DNA from 3 places in the Streptomyces sp. H27-D2 genome. Region 2 is predicted to be linked to each of the others. Evidence: riboswitches for the same ligand, from Rfam matches in the RefSeq annotation. Region 2 holds a riboswitch; each other region holds the start of a gene.

Region 1 (4,262 bases), on a different contig from region 2:
TTGGTCTCCAGCTCGTCCATCTTCTCGACCGAGTCCATCCAGCGGAAGCAGAACTGCGCCTTCTCGCGGATCGACGGGATGGTCTCGACCGCGTCGAACGCGGCGGCGCGGTCGTCCGGGTCGGGGAGGTAGGTGTCGAGCAGCGTCAGATAGAACTGGACGTGCACGGCCTCCTCGAAGAGCTGACGCGACAGGTAGAGGCGCGCCTCGGGGGAGTTGATGTGCTTGTAGAGCGTCAGCACGAGGTTGTTGGAGACGATCGAGTCGCCGGTCGCGAAGAACGCGACGAGGCGGCCGATCATGTGCTGCTCGCCGGGCGTGAGCTTCGCGAGGTCGGAGACGTCGGAGTGGAGGTCGACCTCCTCGACGGTCCAGGTGTTCTTGATCGCGTCGTGGAAACGCTCGTAGAACTCCGGGTAGCGCATCGGACGCAGGGTCAGCTCGAAGCCCGGATCCAGCAGGTTCTTCACGCGGTCCGGGTCGCGGGGGTCGCGCTCGGGCGTGGTCGTCTTCGTCGTCTTCTCGGGAGCGGTCGTCATTACTGGCAGGCCTCGCAGGACTCGGGGTTCTCCAGCGAGCAGGCGATGGCGTCGGCGGCCTCGTCGCTCGGCTGTTGCTGTACGGGGATGGGGACGGCGGCCGGGGCGGGCGAGGCGATGGTGGCCGCGGCTCCGGCGGCGCGGGCGATCCGGGTGGCCGGGCGCGAGCGCAGGTAGTACGTCGTCTTCAGGCCGCGCTTCCAGGCGTACGCGTACATCGAGCTGAGCTTGCCGATGGTCGGCGAGGCCATGAAGAGGTTGAGCGACTGGCTCTGGTCCAGGTACGGGGTGCGGGCCGCGGCCATGTCGATCAGCGCGCGCTGCGGGATCTCCCACGCGGTCCGGTACAGGTCGCGGACCTCGGCCGGAATCCAGTCGAGACCCTCGATCGAGCCGTTGGAATCGCGCAGCGCCTCGCGGGTCTGCGCGTCCCACACGCCCAGCCGCTTGAGCTCCTCCACCAGGTACGCGTTGACCTGGAGGAACTCACCGCTGAGCGTCTCGCGCTTGAAGAGGTTGGAGACCTGCGGCTCGATGCACTCGTAGACGCCCGCGATCGAGGCGATGGTCGCCGTCGGCGCGATGGCCAGCAGTAGCGAGTTGCGCATGCCGGTCGCGGCGATCCGGGTGCGCAGCGCGGCCCAGCGGTCGGTCCAGCGCGGCGTGACGTCGTAGTGGTCCGGGTGCAGCACACCGCGCGCGGCACGGGTCGAGGACCAGGCCGGGTGCGGGCCGTGCCGCTCGGCGAGGGCGCAGGACTGCTCGTACGCGGCCAGCATGATCCGCTCGGAGATCATCGTGGACAGCCGCTGCGCCTCGGCCGAGTCGAACGGCAGCCGGAGCTGGAAGAAGACGTCCTGGAGGCCCATCAGGCCCAGGCCGACCGGGCGCCAGCGCGAGTTGGAGGTCGCGGCCTGGTCCGTCGGGTAGAAGTTGACGTCCACCACGCGGTCCAGGAAGGTCACGGCGGTGCGGACGGTGCCGTCCAGCCGCTCCCAGTCGATCGCCTCGTCCAGCGCGCCGGCGTGCGCGCCCGGCGCGAGGTGCGCGGCGAGGTTGACCGAGCCGAGGTTGCAGACGGCGGTCTCGCCGTCGTCCGTCACCTCCAGGATCTCGGTGCACAGGTTCGAGGAGTGGACGACCTTGCCGGGCTCCGCGGTCTGGTTGGCGGTGCGGTTGGCGGCGTCCTTGAAGGTCATCCAGCCGTTGCCGGTCTGCGCGAGGGTGCGCATCATCCGGGCGTACATCGCGCGGGCCGGGATCTGCTTGACGTAGCGGCCCTCGGCCTCGGCCTTGCGGTACGCGGCGTCGAACTCGTCGCCCCACAGGTCGACCAGCTCGGGGGTCTCGGCGGGGGAGAACAGCGACCAGTCGGCGTCGGCGTCGACGCGGCGCATGAACTCGTCCGGGATCCAGTGCGCGAGGTTCAGGTTGTGCGTGCGGCGGGCCTCCTCGCCGGTGTTGTCGCGCAGCTCCAGGAACTCCTCGATGTCCGCGTGCCAGGTCTCCAGGTAGACGCAGGCCGCGCCCTTGCGCCGGCCGCCCTGGTTCACGGCCGCGACCGAGGCGTCCAGCGTGCGCAGGAACGGCACGATGCCGTTGGAGTGCCCGTTGGTGCCGCGGATCAGCGAGCCGCGCGAGCGGATGCGGCTGTACGAGAGGCCGATGCCGCCCGCGTGCTTGGACAGCCGCGCGACCTGGAGGTACCGGTTGTAGATCGAGTCCAGCTCGTCCTTCGGCGAGTCCAGCAGGTAGCAGGAGGACATCTGCGGGTGCCGGGTGCCGGAGTTGAAGAGCGTGGGGGAGCTGGGCAGGTACGAGAGGGTGCTGGTCAGCCGGTACAGCTCGCAGACCTCGTCGAGCGCCTCGACGGAGGTGTCCGCGGCCAGGCCGCAGGCGACGCGCAGCAGGAAGTGCTGCGGGGTCTCGATGACCTGGCGGGTCGTCGGGTGCCGGAGCAGGTAGCGGCCGTGCAGCGTGCGCAGGCCGAAGTAGCCGAAGCGGTCGTCCGCGCCATCGGCGAGCGCGCGCTCCACGACGGCGTCCAGCCGGGCCGCGTGGGTCCGTACGAACTCGGCGGTGGCGTCCGCGATCAGGCCCTCGCGGTGGCCGACCTCGATGGAGGAGGAGAAGGAGAGCGTGCCCTGGCCGGCCGCCTCGTCCGCGACGGCGCGGGTCAGCAGCCGCGCGGCGAGTCGCGAGTACGAGGGGTCGTCCGAGATCAGCCCGGCGGCGGCCTCGGTGGCCAGCGAGCGCAGCTCCGCCTCGTCGGAGCCGGCGTTGCGGCCACGCAACGCGGCGCCCGCGACCCGACCGGGGTCGGTGGCCGGAAGATCGGCGGTGAGGTCGGTCAGGGTGCGCAACAGCGCGGTCCCCGGACCGTCTTTCGGCTCGGCCGATGTTGCGGCTTCGGCGGGCGCGATGGTCACGTGGAGAGCTCCCTCGCTCGGCGGGGGCCGCCGGGGAAGGGAGCACGGGGGGCGCGTACGGGCGTGCCGGAACCGGAGTGGGGCACACCGCGCAGCGTCCACCGGCCCAACCCGCGGGGCCCGGACGAATTCGACGCCCGAGCCGTGAATGCCTCACGGCCACGGGCGCACCGTCGGCAGGTCCTCGGACTCGCGGTGTACGCGTCGGCGCACACCTGCACCGTTGCGGGACAGTTCCGGATTCACACCGGATTCCCCTGGGGCGACAGCGAGCACGAGCATACATCTAGTGGCACCCGCCGCGAGCACCACCACATCTTGTGTCGTGGCGTGCTGAATGCCGGAGTTGTGTGTTAGAGGGAGCTCTAAATCCCCAGCGGCCTGGCGGCCCTTGGGCCGGTGTCGGCGGGGCCTGGCCCGGGCGGCGGCCCCGCGCGGTTCAGGCGGCGCTGGGCCACTGCGCGCGGCCCTTGCGGGGGGTCTGGGGGACCGGTCCGGAAGAGGTCCGACGCGAGTTTCGGGCGGGCGTGTCGGCGGACTCCGTACGGGGCGCGCGCGGCTCCAGCGGGGCGCGCTCGGCGGCGCGCAGCTGCCGGGTGATCCGGCGGTCGTGGGCGTGTCCGACGAGCGAGGGGAGGGCCAGCAGGAGGAAGACGAAGAAGACGGCGACCAGGCCGAGGAAGGTGTCCATGACTCCACTGTGGCCGCGGCTCCAGTCCGTCGGCAGTGGCAGGACTGACGCAGTACCTCGAATTGCTGCCAACCACCCCCTCCCGCCGCCGCCCGCCCTCTGGGATGCTCGGAGCATGTTGAAAAACGTGGCCGCCGTACTGATCGACGGAGTCCAGCCCTTCGAACTCGGAGTCCTCTGCGAGGTGTTCGGCGTCGACCGCAGCGAGCAGGGTCTGCCCGTCTACGACTTCGCGGTCGCAGCCGCCGAGAAGTCGCCGGTCCGCATCCACAGCAGCTTCACCATAGACACCCCGTACGGCCTCGACCGGCTCGAAGAGGCCGACCTCGTAGCCGTCCCCGCGGGAGCCGACTTCGCCGCCCGTGAGTACCCGCCCGGCCTGCTCCTCGCGCTGCGCCGCGCCGTCGACCGGGGCGCCCGGGTGCTCAGCGTCTGCTCCGGCGCCTTCGCGCTCGGCGCGGCCGGCCTGCTGGACGGCCGCGACTGCACCACCCACTGGCGGCACTCCGACGAGCTCGCGGCCCGCTTCCCGCTCGCCCGCGTCCAGCCGGACGTGCTCTACGTCGAGGACGGCCCGGTGATCACCTCGGCCGGCACCTCGGC
Region 2 (4,262 bases):
TCGGCTGGATCAAGTCCTTCAGCGGGGAAGTGAAGCGGATCACCGGCCGGCGGCCGGTGATCTACACCACGGCGAAGTGGTGGAACAGCTGCACAGGGGGCAGCCGCCGCTTCGGCCGGAACCACGCGCTCTGGCTGGCGAACTGGCACTCCTCGCCCGGTCCGATGCCGAGCGGCTGGTCGTATTCGACGATCTGGCAGTACGCCGAGCGGGGCCGGCTGCCGGGTGACCAGAACCTCTTCAACGGGTCACTCTCCCAGCTCAAGCGCTTCTCCCGAGGTTGACCCGAGACGACTTCTGTCGCCCGCGCCCCAGTCGCCCGACGGAGGGCGGGAGTTGCGACACCGCATAGCCCGCCTCAGTTCACCTTCCGTTCATTCGGTATCCCTACGGTCGCCGTGCCACTGACCTTCGAACTGATTGCCTGGGTGAATGGAAAACATCACGCTTCTCATCGGGATCGTGATCGTCACGGCCTTGGTGTTCGACTTTACGAACGGCTTCCACGACACAGCCAACGCCATGGCGACGACCATCTCCACCGGGGCCCTGAGGCCCAAGACCGCGGTGGCGATGTCGGCGACACTGAACCTCGTCGGCGCGTTCCTCTCCGTGGAGGTGGCCAAGACGATCTCCGGCGGCATCATCGATGAGAGCGTCGGCATCAGACCCGAAGTGATCTTCGCCGGACTGGTCGGCGCGATCGTCTGGAACATGCTGACCTGGCTGGCCGGACTGCCGTCCAGCTCCTCGCACGCACTCTTCGGCGGCCTCATCGGCGCGACCCTGGTGGCAGTCGGCACCAGCGGAGTGCACGGCGACGCGGTGGTCATGAAGGTGCTGATCCCGGCGGTGGCCGCGCCGATCGTGGCCGGTCTCGCCGCGATGGCCGCGACCCGGCTGACCTACCGGATCGGCCGCAACCGCGACCCGGAGGACACCGCGAAGGGGTACCGCGCCGGCCAGATCGCCTCCGCCGCGCTGGTCTCCCTCGCGCACGGCACCAACGACGCGCAGAAGACGATGGGCGTGATCACCCTCGCGCTGATCACCGGCGGTGTGCTGGTCCCTGACTCGGACCCGCCGCTGTGGGTCATCGCCTCGGCCGGCGTCGCCATCGCGCTCGGCACCTACCTCGGCGGCTGGCGCATCATCCGCACCATGGGCAAGGGCCTCACCGACATCCAGCCGCCGCAGGGCTTCGCCGCCCAGACCGGCGCGGCGGCCGTCATCCTGTCGTCCTCGCACCTCGGCTTCGCGCTCTCCACCACCCAGGTCTGTTCCGGCGCCGTGATGGGCTCGGGAGTCGGCCGCAAGGGCGGCGTGGTGCGCTGGTCCACGGCAGGCCGGATGGTCATCGCCTGGGGCCTGACCCTGCCGGCCGCCGGCCTGGTCGCCGCGGGCGCCGCGCTCCTCGCCGACCAGGGCGCCTGGGGCATCGCCACCGTCGCCGTGCTCGCCGTACTGGCCTGCGGCGCGATCTGGCTGGCCTCGCGCCGCAAGCCGGTGGACCACACCAACGTCAACGCGCCCGCGCCCGCCGGCACGGACGCCGAGGGCGCGGGGACGGAACGGGAGTCCGTGGGCGTCATCACCGCCGCGATGCGCTCGGTCGCGCCGCCGCCCACCACCGGTTCGCTCGTCGCACCGGAGTCGGAGGACGAGGTCGAGGACGAGGTCGATCCTGGCTCCGCGGTGACCCCCGCCGGGTCCCTGCCTTCCCCCGCCTCCCCGGCTTCGGATCATGCCGCCCGCCCCGTCAGCCCCGCCCATGATCCCGCCAAAGCGGCGGTCTGACCGGCCCGGCTCCGGTCGGCAGCTAAGGAAGCATCCTCATGAACATCGAATGGTCAGCACTGGGCGAGGTCTTCGGCGTCAGCGTCGTGGTCACCGTCGGCATCGTGTGCCTGTTCACCCTCGGCATCGTCGGTACGTCCCGTAAGCCGCAGCAGGCCGGCGGCACGGACACCGCCGTCGTGGCGGGGACCACGGCGCCCACCGCGCTGGCGCGCTCCGGCGCGTACGCCTGCTTCGCGCTGTGCCTGGCGGCCGTGGCGTACGGCATCTTCCTGATCGTCGCCTGACGACGAGCGTCGGAAAGCACGGGGAACGCACTGAAGGACCCGCCGGGCTGTACGCGCGAAACAGCGCGTACCGCCCGGCGGGTCTTCGCGTGACGGGGCCCCTGTGGGTCCGCCCACACTCTCCCGTCGCAGGTCAAAGGTGAGTTGACGGCTGTTCCCGGGCGTGGTGGACTGCCGAGGCCAAACGGCGACAGAAGAGGAAGCCGGTGTGAATCCGGCGCGGTCCCGCCACTGTTACCGGGGAGCGCTCCCCCGCCATCCGGGTCACGGCTCGACGAGACGGAGCCGGAAGACCGGGGAGAGCGCCGATCCGGGAGCCAGGAACTCTCCTCGCCGGTCACGTCGAACCAGGGCGCGGACCCTGAGTGAGGACCCTCGCCATGCCCGGCCGCAGCCGTACGCCCGTACCGCCACCCGTGACACCCCACCGAGGCGCGACGGCGGCCTGACCCCGATGACGCGTGCCGATCCCGTCTCACGTACGGCTCCCGCCCGCTCCTCCGGGGCGTCCTCCGCCCCTTCCCCTTCCCGCGCGTCCGGTATCTCCGGGTCCGGTCTGTCTTCCGGGTCCGGCCTCTCCGCGTCCGGCCTCTCCGGTTCATCCGTTGCCGGTTCATCCGTTGCCGGTTCCTATGTGTCCGGCGTCGCGCTCGGCTTCCTCGCCGACCTGGTCGCGGGCGATCCTCGCCGCGGCCACCCGGTGGCCGCCTTCGGGCGGGCCGCCGCGGCCGTCGAGCGCCGACTGTGGCGCGACCACCGCGGAGCCGGCGCGCTGCACACCCTGGTGTGCGCGGGCGGCGCGGCCGCGGGCGCCGCGCTGCTGCACCGGTCCGTACGCGGCCATGCGCCGGCCCGGACCGCACTGGCCGCCGCCGCCGCCTTCGCCGTGCTCGGCGGGACCTCGCTCGGCCGTGAGGCGCGGGCCGTCGGCGGGGCGCTCGCCGCCGGGGACCTCGACGTCGCCCGGGAGCGGCTGCCGCATCTGTGCGGCCGTGACCCGCAGGCGCTGGACGGGCAGCAGATCGCGCGCGCGGTGGTCGAGTCGGTCGCCGAGAACACCTCCGACGCCGTCGTGGGCGCGCTGGTGTGGGGCGCGGCGGGCGGTGTGCCCGGCCTCGTCGCCTTCCGCGCCGTCAACACCCTGGACGCGATGGTCGGCCACAAGTCCGCCAGATACCGCCGGTTCGGCTGGGCCTCGGCGCGGCTGGACGACGTGGCCGGCTGGCCCGGCGCACGGCTGACCGCGGCCCTCGCCGTACTCGCCGGCCCCGACCCGCGCGGCGCGCTGCGGGCCTGGCGACAGGACGGCGGCAGCCACCCGAGCCCCAACGCGGGCCCGGTGGAAGCGTCGTTCGCGGGCGCGCTCGGGGTGACTCTCGGCGGCAGCCTCGCGTACGGCGGACGGACCGAGCAGCGGCCGGTGCTGAACGCCGGCGGGCGTCCGGTCGAAGTGCGCGACATCGAGCGCGCGGTGCGGCTTTCACGCCGGGTGAGTGCGCTGGCGCTGGTGGTGTCCGCCGTCGCGCGGGTGGCAGGGGTCGCGCTGCGCGGGCGCGGGGCGCTGCGCGGGCGCGGTCTTGGGAGTGGGCTCGGGGGGTGGGCGGGATCCTCCGGGTATGCAGGTTCTACGGGCATCGCGGGCTCGGGGGGCTTCGCGGATTCCGCGGGCTTCGCGGGATCCGACGGCACTGCGGCCTCTGCCTGCTCTACGGGTTTCGCGGGCAGCCCTGTCACCGGCCCGGCAGCAGAACCGCGGCCCATGGCCGTACGGAAGGGGAACTCATGAGCAGCGGCGAAGGCCGCCTGGGCGGTGGGCTCCTGGTCGCGGGGACCACCTCGGACGCGGGCAAGAGCGTGGTCACCGCCGGGATCTGCCGGTGGCTGGCCCGCAAGGGCGTGAAGGTGGCGCCCTTCAAGGGGCAGAACATGTCGCTCAACTCGTTCGTGACGCGCGAAGGCGCGGAGATCGGCCGGGCGCAGGCGATGCAGGCCGCCGCCGCGCGCGTCGAGCCGACCGCGCTGATGAACCCCGTGCTGCTCAAGCCCGGCAGCGACAGCAGCAGCCAGGTCGTGCTGATGGGCAAGCCCGTCGGCGAGATGAGCGCTCGCGGCTATCACGCGGGGCGGCAGGAGACGCTGCTCGGGACCGTGGCGGACTGTCTGGCGGAACTGCGGCGC
Region 3 (4,262 bases), on a different contig from region 2:
CCGCCCCCGCCCCCCCCGCCCCGGGGGCCCACGCCGTACTCGGCGCACGCGGCGAGCGCCTTGCGGGTGAGCACGTCGGCCACCGCCTCCTGGAGCGACGCGGCTCCGTCCGCGACGGGGATCGGGCGGCCCGCCGCCCGGTGCTTCTCGGCCCAGCGCGCCGCGGCCGTCTTGAGCCCGGAGAACGAGAAGGCGTACGGATCGTCGCGGGGTCCGCTCAGCGGACGGGGGAAGGCGACGGCGCGCGGGTCACCGTCGCGCGCCGCCCGGTCGATGGCCGGGCCGCCGGGGTAGGACAGGCCGAAGACGCGGGCCGCCTTGTCGAAGCACTCCCCCGCCGCGTCGTCGAGGGTGTCCCCGAGGTGCGTGATCGGGTCGCGCGCCAGGTCCCGTACGAGCAGCAGCGACGTGTGGCCGCCGGAGACGATGAGCACCACGCAGGGGTCGGGCAGCGGCCCGTGTTCGAGGGTGTCGGCGGCGACGTGGCCCGCGAGGTGGTGCACGCCGTACAGCGGCACGCCCAGGGCGTAGGAGAGGCCCTTGGCCGCGCTGACGCCCACCTGGAGCGCCCCGGAGAGGCCGGGGCCGGTCGTCACGGCGACGGCGCCGATGTCGGCCATCCGCAGCCCGGCGTCCGCCAGCGCGGCCCTGACGACGGGCACGGCGGCCTGTACGTGAGCGCGCGCGGCGATCTCGGGGACCACACCGCCGAAGCGCGCGTGCTCGTCCATGCTCGACGCCACCGCGTGCCCCAGCAGCCGCCCGTCGCGGACGAGCCCCGCGCCGGTTTCGTCACAGGACGACTCGATCCCCAGCACCAGCTGCGAACCGCTCATGATCCACTCCTTCGGTCAGCCGCCCCACAGCTTAATTGCCGCTCATAAGCAATTGCATATCAGGTGCAATAGCTCACCGGGTGGGCCGGAATGAGGGCCTCGGGCGCGGTGCGCGGCACCCGACGCCGCGGAGCGCCTCCCCGCCAGGAAAGCCGAGTCGACCCGGGAGGCGGGCACGGCGCGCCCTCGCGCCCACCGCCGCCGCGAGCACCCGCCCAAGGCCGCCACCAGGGACCACAGCCGTCTCAAGAACGCGTCCGATATACGAACGGCCCTGTTCTGTGAACCCCCGTGCCCCTATGGTTGAGTCGCAGTCGGTTCGCCCTGCCCTCCAGGCAGGCGCGTCGTAAGAGGGAACCCGGTGAGAATCCGGGACTGCCCCGCAGCGGTGAGTGGGAACGACCGCCGTCATACGCACTGGATCCGACAGACCGGGTCCGGGAAGCGACGGCCAGTAGGAGCCAGGACCTGGACAGGACCTGGTGTGCCCACGAGTCCGAAGACCTGCCGCTGCCCGTGTGCGACCCCGCACGCGGTGATTTCGGTGGCCTCGTGGGCGGGCCGGCGGTAGCGGGCGGGCATGCGCTGCATGCGATTGCCGTGCCACTCCTTCGCGTCCTGACCCACCCCGAGGTCATCCCGCGACTCGCGAAGGAGAGTTCCGTGGCCAAGAATTCCACCACCGCCCCGTCATTCGCCACCGTCTACGGCTACCCCCGGCAGGGACCGAACCGGGAGCTGAAGAAAGCCGTCGAGGGCTACTGGGCCGGCCGTGTCACCGCTGGCGCCCTGCGGGCCGCCGCGAGGCGGTTGCGCCGGGACAACTGGCAGCAGCTGGCCGACGCCGGTGTCCAGGAGATCCCCACCGGGGACTTCTCGTACTACGACCATGTGCTGGATACCAGCGTGATGGTCGGTGCCATCCCGCCGCGGCACCGCGCCGCCGTCGAGGCCGACGCGCTCGACGGATACTTCGCCATGGCCCGCGGCACCCAGGACGTCGCGCCGCTGGAAATGACCAAGTGGTTCGATACCAACTACCACTATCTCGTACCGGAATTGGGCCCCGACACCGTCTTCACCGCGAACTCCGCCAAGGCGGTCGGCGAGTTGAGGGAGGCCATCGCGCTCGGCCGCACCGCGCGCCCGGTGCTCGTCGGCCCGGTCACTTATCTGCTGCTCGCCAAGCCCGCTCCCGGCGTCGCGGCCGATTTCGAGCCCATCACCCTGCTGGACCGGCTGCTGCCCGTCTACGCCGAGGTGCTCGCCGACCTGCGGGCGGCAGGGGCCGAGTGGGTGCAGCTCGACGAGCCCGCCCTGGTCCAGGACCGCACCCCGGCCGCACTGAATTCCACCGCCCGCGCCTACCGCGACCTCGGCGCGCTCACCGACCGGCCGAAGATCCTCGCGGCCGGCTACTTCGACCGGCTCGGCGAGGCGCTCCCGGTGCTGGCCAAGGCCCCGATCGAGGGCCTCGGGCTGGACTTCACCGGCCCCGCCGCCGGCAACCTGGAAGACCTGGCCCGGGTCGGCGGACTGCCCGGCAAGCGGCTCATCGCCGGTGTCGTGGACGGCCGCAACGTCTGGATCAACGACCTCGAAAAGTCGCTGGCCACCCTCGCCACCCTGCTCGGCCTCGCCGACCGGGTGGACGTCGCGCCGTCCTGCTCGCTGCTGCACGTCCCCCTCGACGCCACCGCCGAGCGCGAGGTGGACCCGCAGATCGCCCGCTGGCTGGCCTTCGCCCGGCAGAAGACCGCCGAGATCGTCACCCTCGCCCGCGGCCTCACCGAAGGCACCGGGGCCATCACCGCGCAGCTCGCCGCCAACCGCGCGGACCTCGCCTCCCGAACGGCCTCCGCGCTCACCCACGACCCCGCCGTACGGGCCCGCGTCCGCGCGATCACCCCCGCGGACTCGCACCGTCCGCAGACCTACACCGAGCGGACCCCCGCGCAGCGCGCCCGGCTGGGCCTCCCGCTGCTGCCCACCACCACCATCGGCTCCTTCCCGCAGACCGACGAGCTGCGCACGGCCCGCGCCGACCTGCGCCGCGGCCGGATCGACACCGCCGCCTACGACGAGCGCATCGCCACCGAGATCCGCGAAGTCCTCGCCTACCAGGAGAAGGCCGGGATCGACGTCCTGGTCCACGGCGAGCCCGAGCGCAACGACATGGTGCAGTACTTCGCCGAGCAGCTCACCGGCTACCTCGCCACCCAGCACGGCTGGGTGCAGTCCTACGGCACCCGCTACGTCCGCCCGCCGATCCTGGCCGGCGACATCTCCCGCCCCGAGCCGATGACCGTGCGCTGGACCCGGTACGCGCAGTCCCAGGCCCAGCGCCCGGTCAAGGGCATGCTCACCGGCCCCGTCACCATGCTCGCCTGGTCCTTCGTCCGGGACGACCAGCCCATCGGCGACACCGCGCGCCAGGTCGCGCTGGCCCTGCGCGACGAGGTCACCGACCTGGAAGCGGCCGGCACCGCCGTCATCCAGGTCGACGAACCCGCCCTGCGCGAGACCCTCCCGCTGCGCGCGGCCGACCGGCCCGGCTACCTGGCCTGGGCCACCGAGTCGTTCCGGCTCAGCACCAGCGGGGTCAGGGCGGACACCCAGATCCACACCCACATGTGCTACGCCGAATTCGGGGCGATCATGGGCGCCATCGACGACCTCGACGCCGACGTCATCAGCCTGGAGGCGGCCCGCTCGCACATGCAGGTCGCCGACGAACTCGGCGCGGCCGGCTACCCGCGCGAGGTCGGCCCCGGTGTCTACGACATCCACTCGCCGCGCGTGCCCGGCGTCGACGAGGCGACGTCGCTGCTCCGCAAGGGGCTGGGGGGCATCCCGGCCGAGCGGCTGTGGGTGAACCCCGACTGCGGTCTGAAGACCCGCGGTTGGCCCGAGGTGCGCGCGTCACTGGAGAGCCTGGTCGCCGCGGCCCGTGAGGTCCGTACCGAACTCGCCGAGGGCGAGAACGGCTGACCTGTCCGGGGCCCGGCGCACGCCGACGGCGTGCGCCGGGCTCCCCCTCCGGGACCGGACCGGACCGGACCAGCCCGGACCGGCGGGCGCACGTCAGCGCTGCGACTGGCGGGCCCGCGTCAGCGCTGCGACCGGCAGGCGTACGTCAACTCTGCGTTGGCGGGGCGTCGACCATGAGGACCACCAGGCCCTCGTCCGTATCGCGCCAGTGCCCGACCCCCTCGGTCAGAATCCGCTCCGCCATGTTCCAGTCATCGGGGGCGGCGGCTGCGAAGCCCCGCCATCCGCGGATCAGCAGCAGTCTGCCGTGACCGGCCGGGCACCAGGAGAGGTCGGTCAGGCAGTCCGCCAGCGCGTCCCAGTTGCGGCCGAAGTAACCGGGCAGCCGGAGCGAGCGGGCGCAGCGCTCCATGAAGGCGTTCTTGTCCCGCACCC

Evidence for each region. A riboswitch is a leader RNA that binds a small molecule or an ion and turns the genes downstream of it on or off. The one in region 2 is predicted to bind cobalamin.
Region 1: linked by a shared signal. The riboswitch ahead of QMK28_RS25135 (ribonucleoside-diphosphate reductase subunit alpha) and the one ahead of QMK28_RS15680 (cobalamin biosynthesis protein) in region 2 are both predicted to bind cobalamin.
Region 3: linked by a shared signal. The riboswitch ahead of metE (5-methyltetrahydropteroyltriglutamate--homocysteine S-methyltransferase) and the one ahead of QMK28_RS15680 (cobalamin biosynthesis protein) in region 2 are both predicted to bind cobalamin.

Annotation. Positions count from the first base shown of each region.
Region 1 is NZ_JAYMZR010000076.1:4,855-9,116, forward strand. Features, by position in the region: gene QMK28_RS25130 (ribonucleotide-diphosphate reductase subunit beta) at 1-425, opposite strand, end outside; gene QMK28_RS25135 (ribonucleoside-diphosphate reductase subunit alpha) at 539-2,968, opposite strand; cobalamin riboswitch at 3,127-3,250, opposite strand; gene QMK28_RS25140 (hypothetical protein) at 3,408-3,659, opposite strand; gene QMK28_RS25145 (helix-turn-helix domain-containing protein) at 3,775-4,262, shown strand, end outside.
Region 2 is NZ_JAYMZR010000035.1:7,638-11,899, reverse strand. Features, by position in the region: gene QMK28_RS15695 (lysozyme) at 1-284, shown strand, start outside; gene QMK28_RS15690 (inorganic phosphate transporter) at 433-1,797, shown strand; gene QMK28_RS15685 (hypothetical protein) at 1,836-2,084, shown strand; cobalamin riboswitch at 2,232-2,431, shown strand; partial or broken gene QMK28_RS15680 (cobalamin biosynthesis protein) at 2,719-3,654, shown strand; gene QMK28_RS15675 (cobyric acid synthase) at 3,867-4,262, shown strand, end outside.
Region 3 is NZ_JAYMZR010000006.1:57,093-61,354, forward strand. Features, by position in the region: partial or broken gene tsaD (tRNA (adenosine(37)-N6)-threonylcarbamoyltransferase complex transferase subunit TsaD) at 1-836, opposite strand, end outside; cobalamin riboswitch at 1,135-1,361, shown strand; gene metE (5-methyltetrahydropteroyltriglutamate--homocysteine S-methyltransferase) at 1,500-3,827, shown strand; gene QMK28_RS04210 (barstar family protein) at 3,973-4,262, opposite strand, start outside.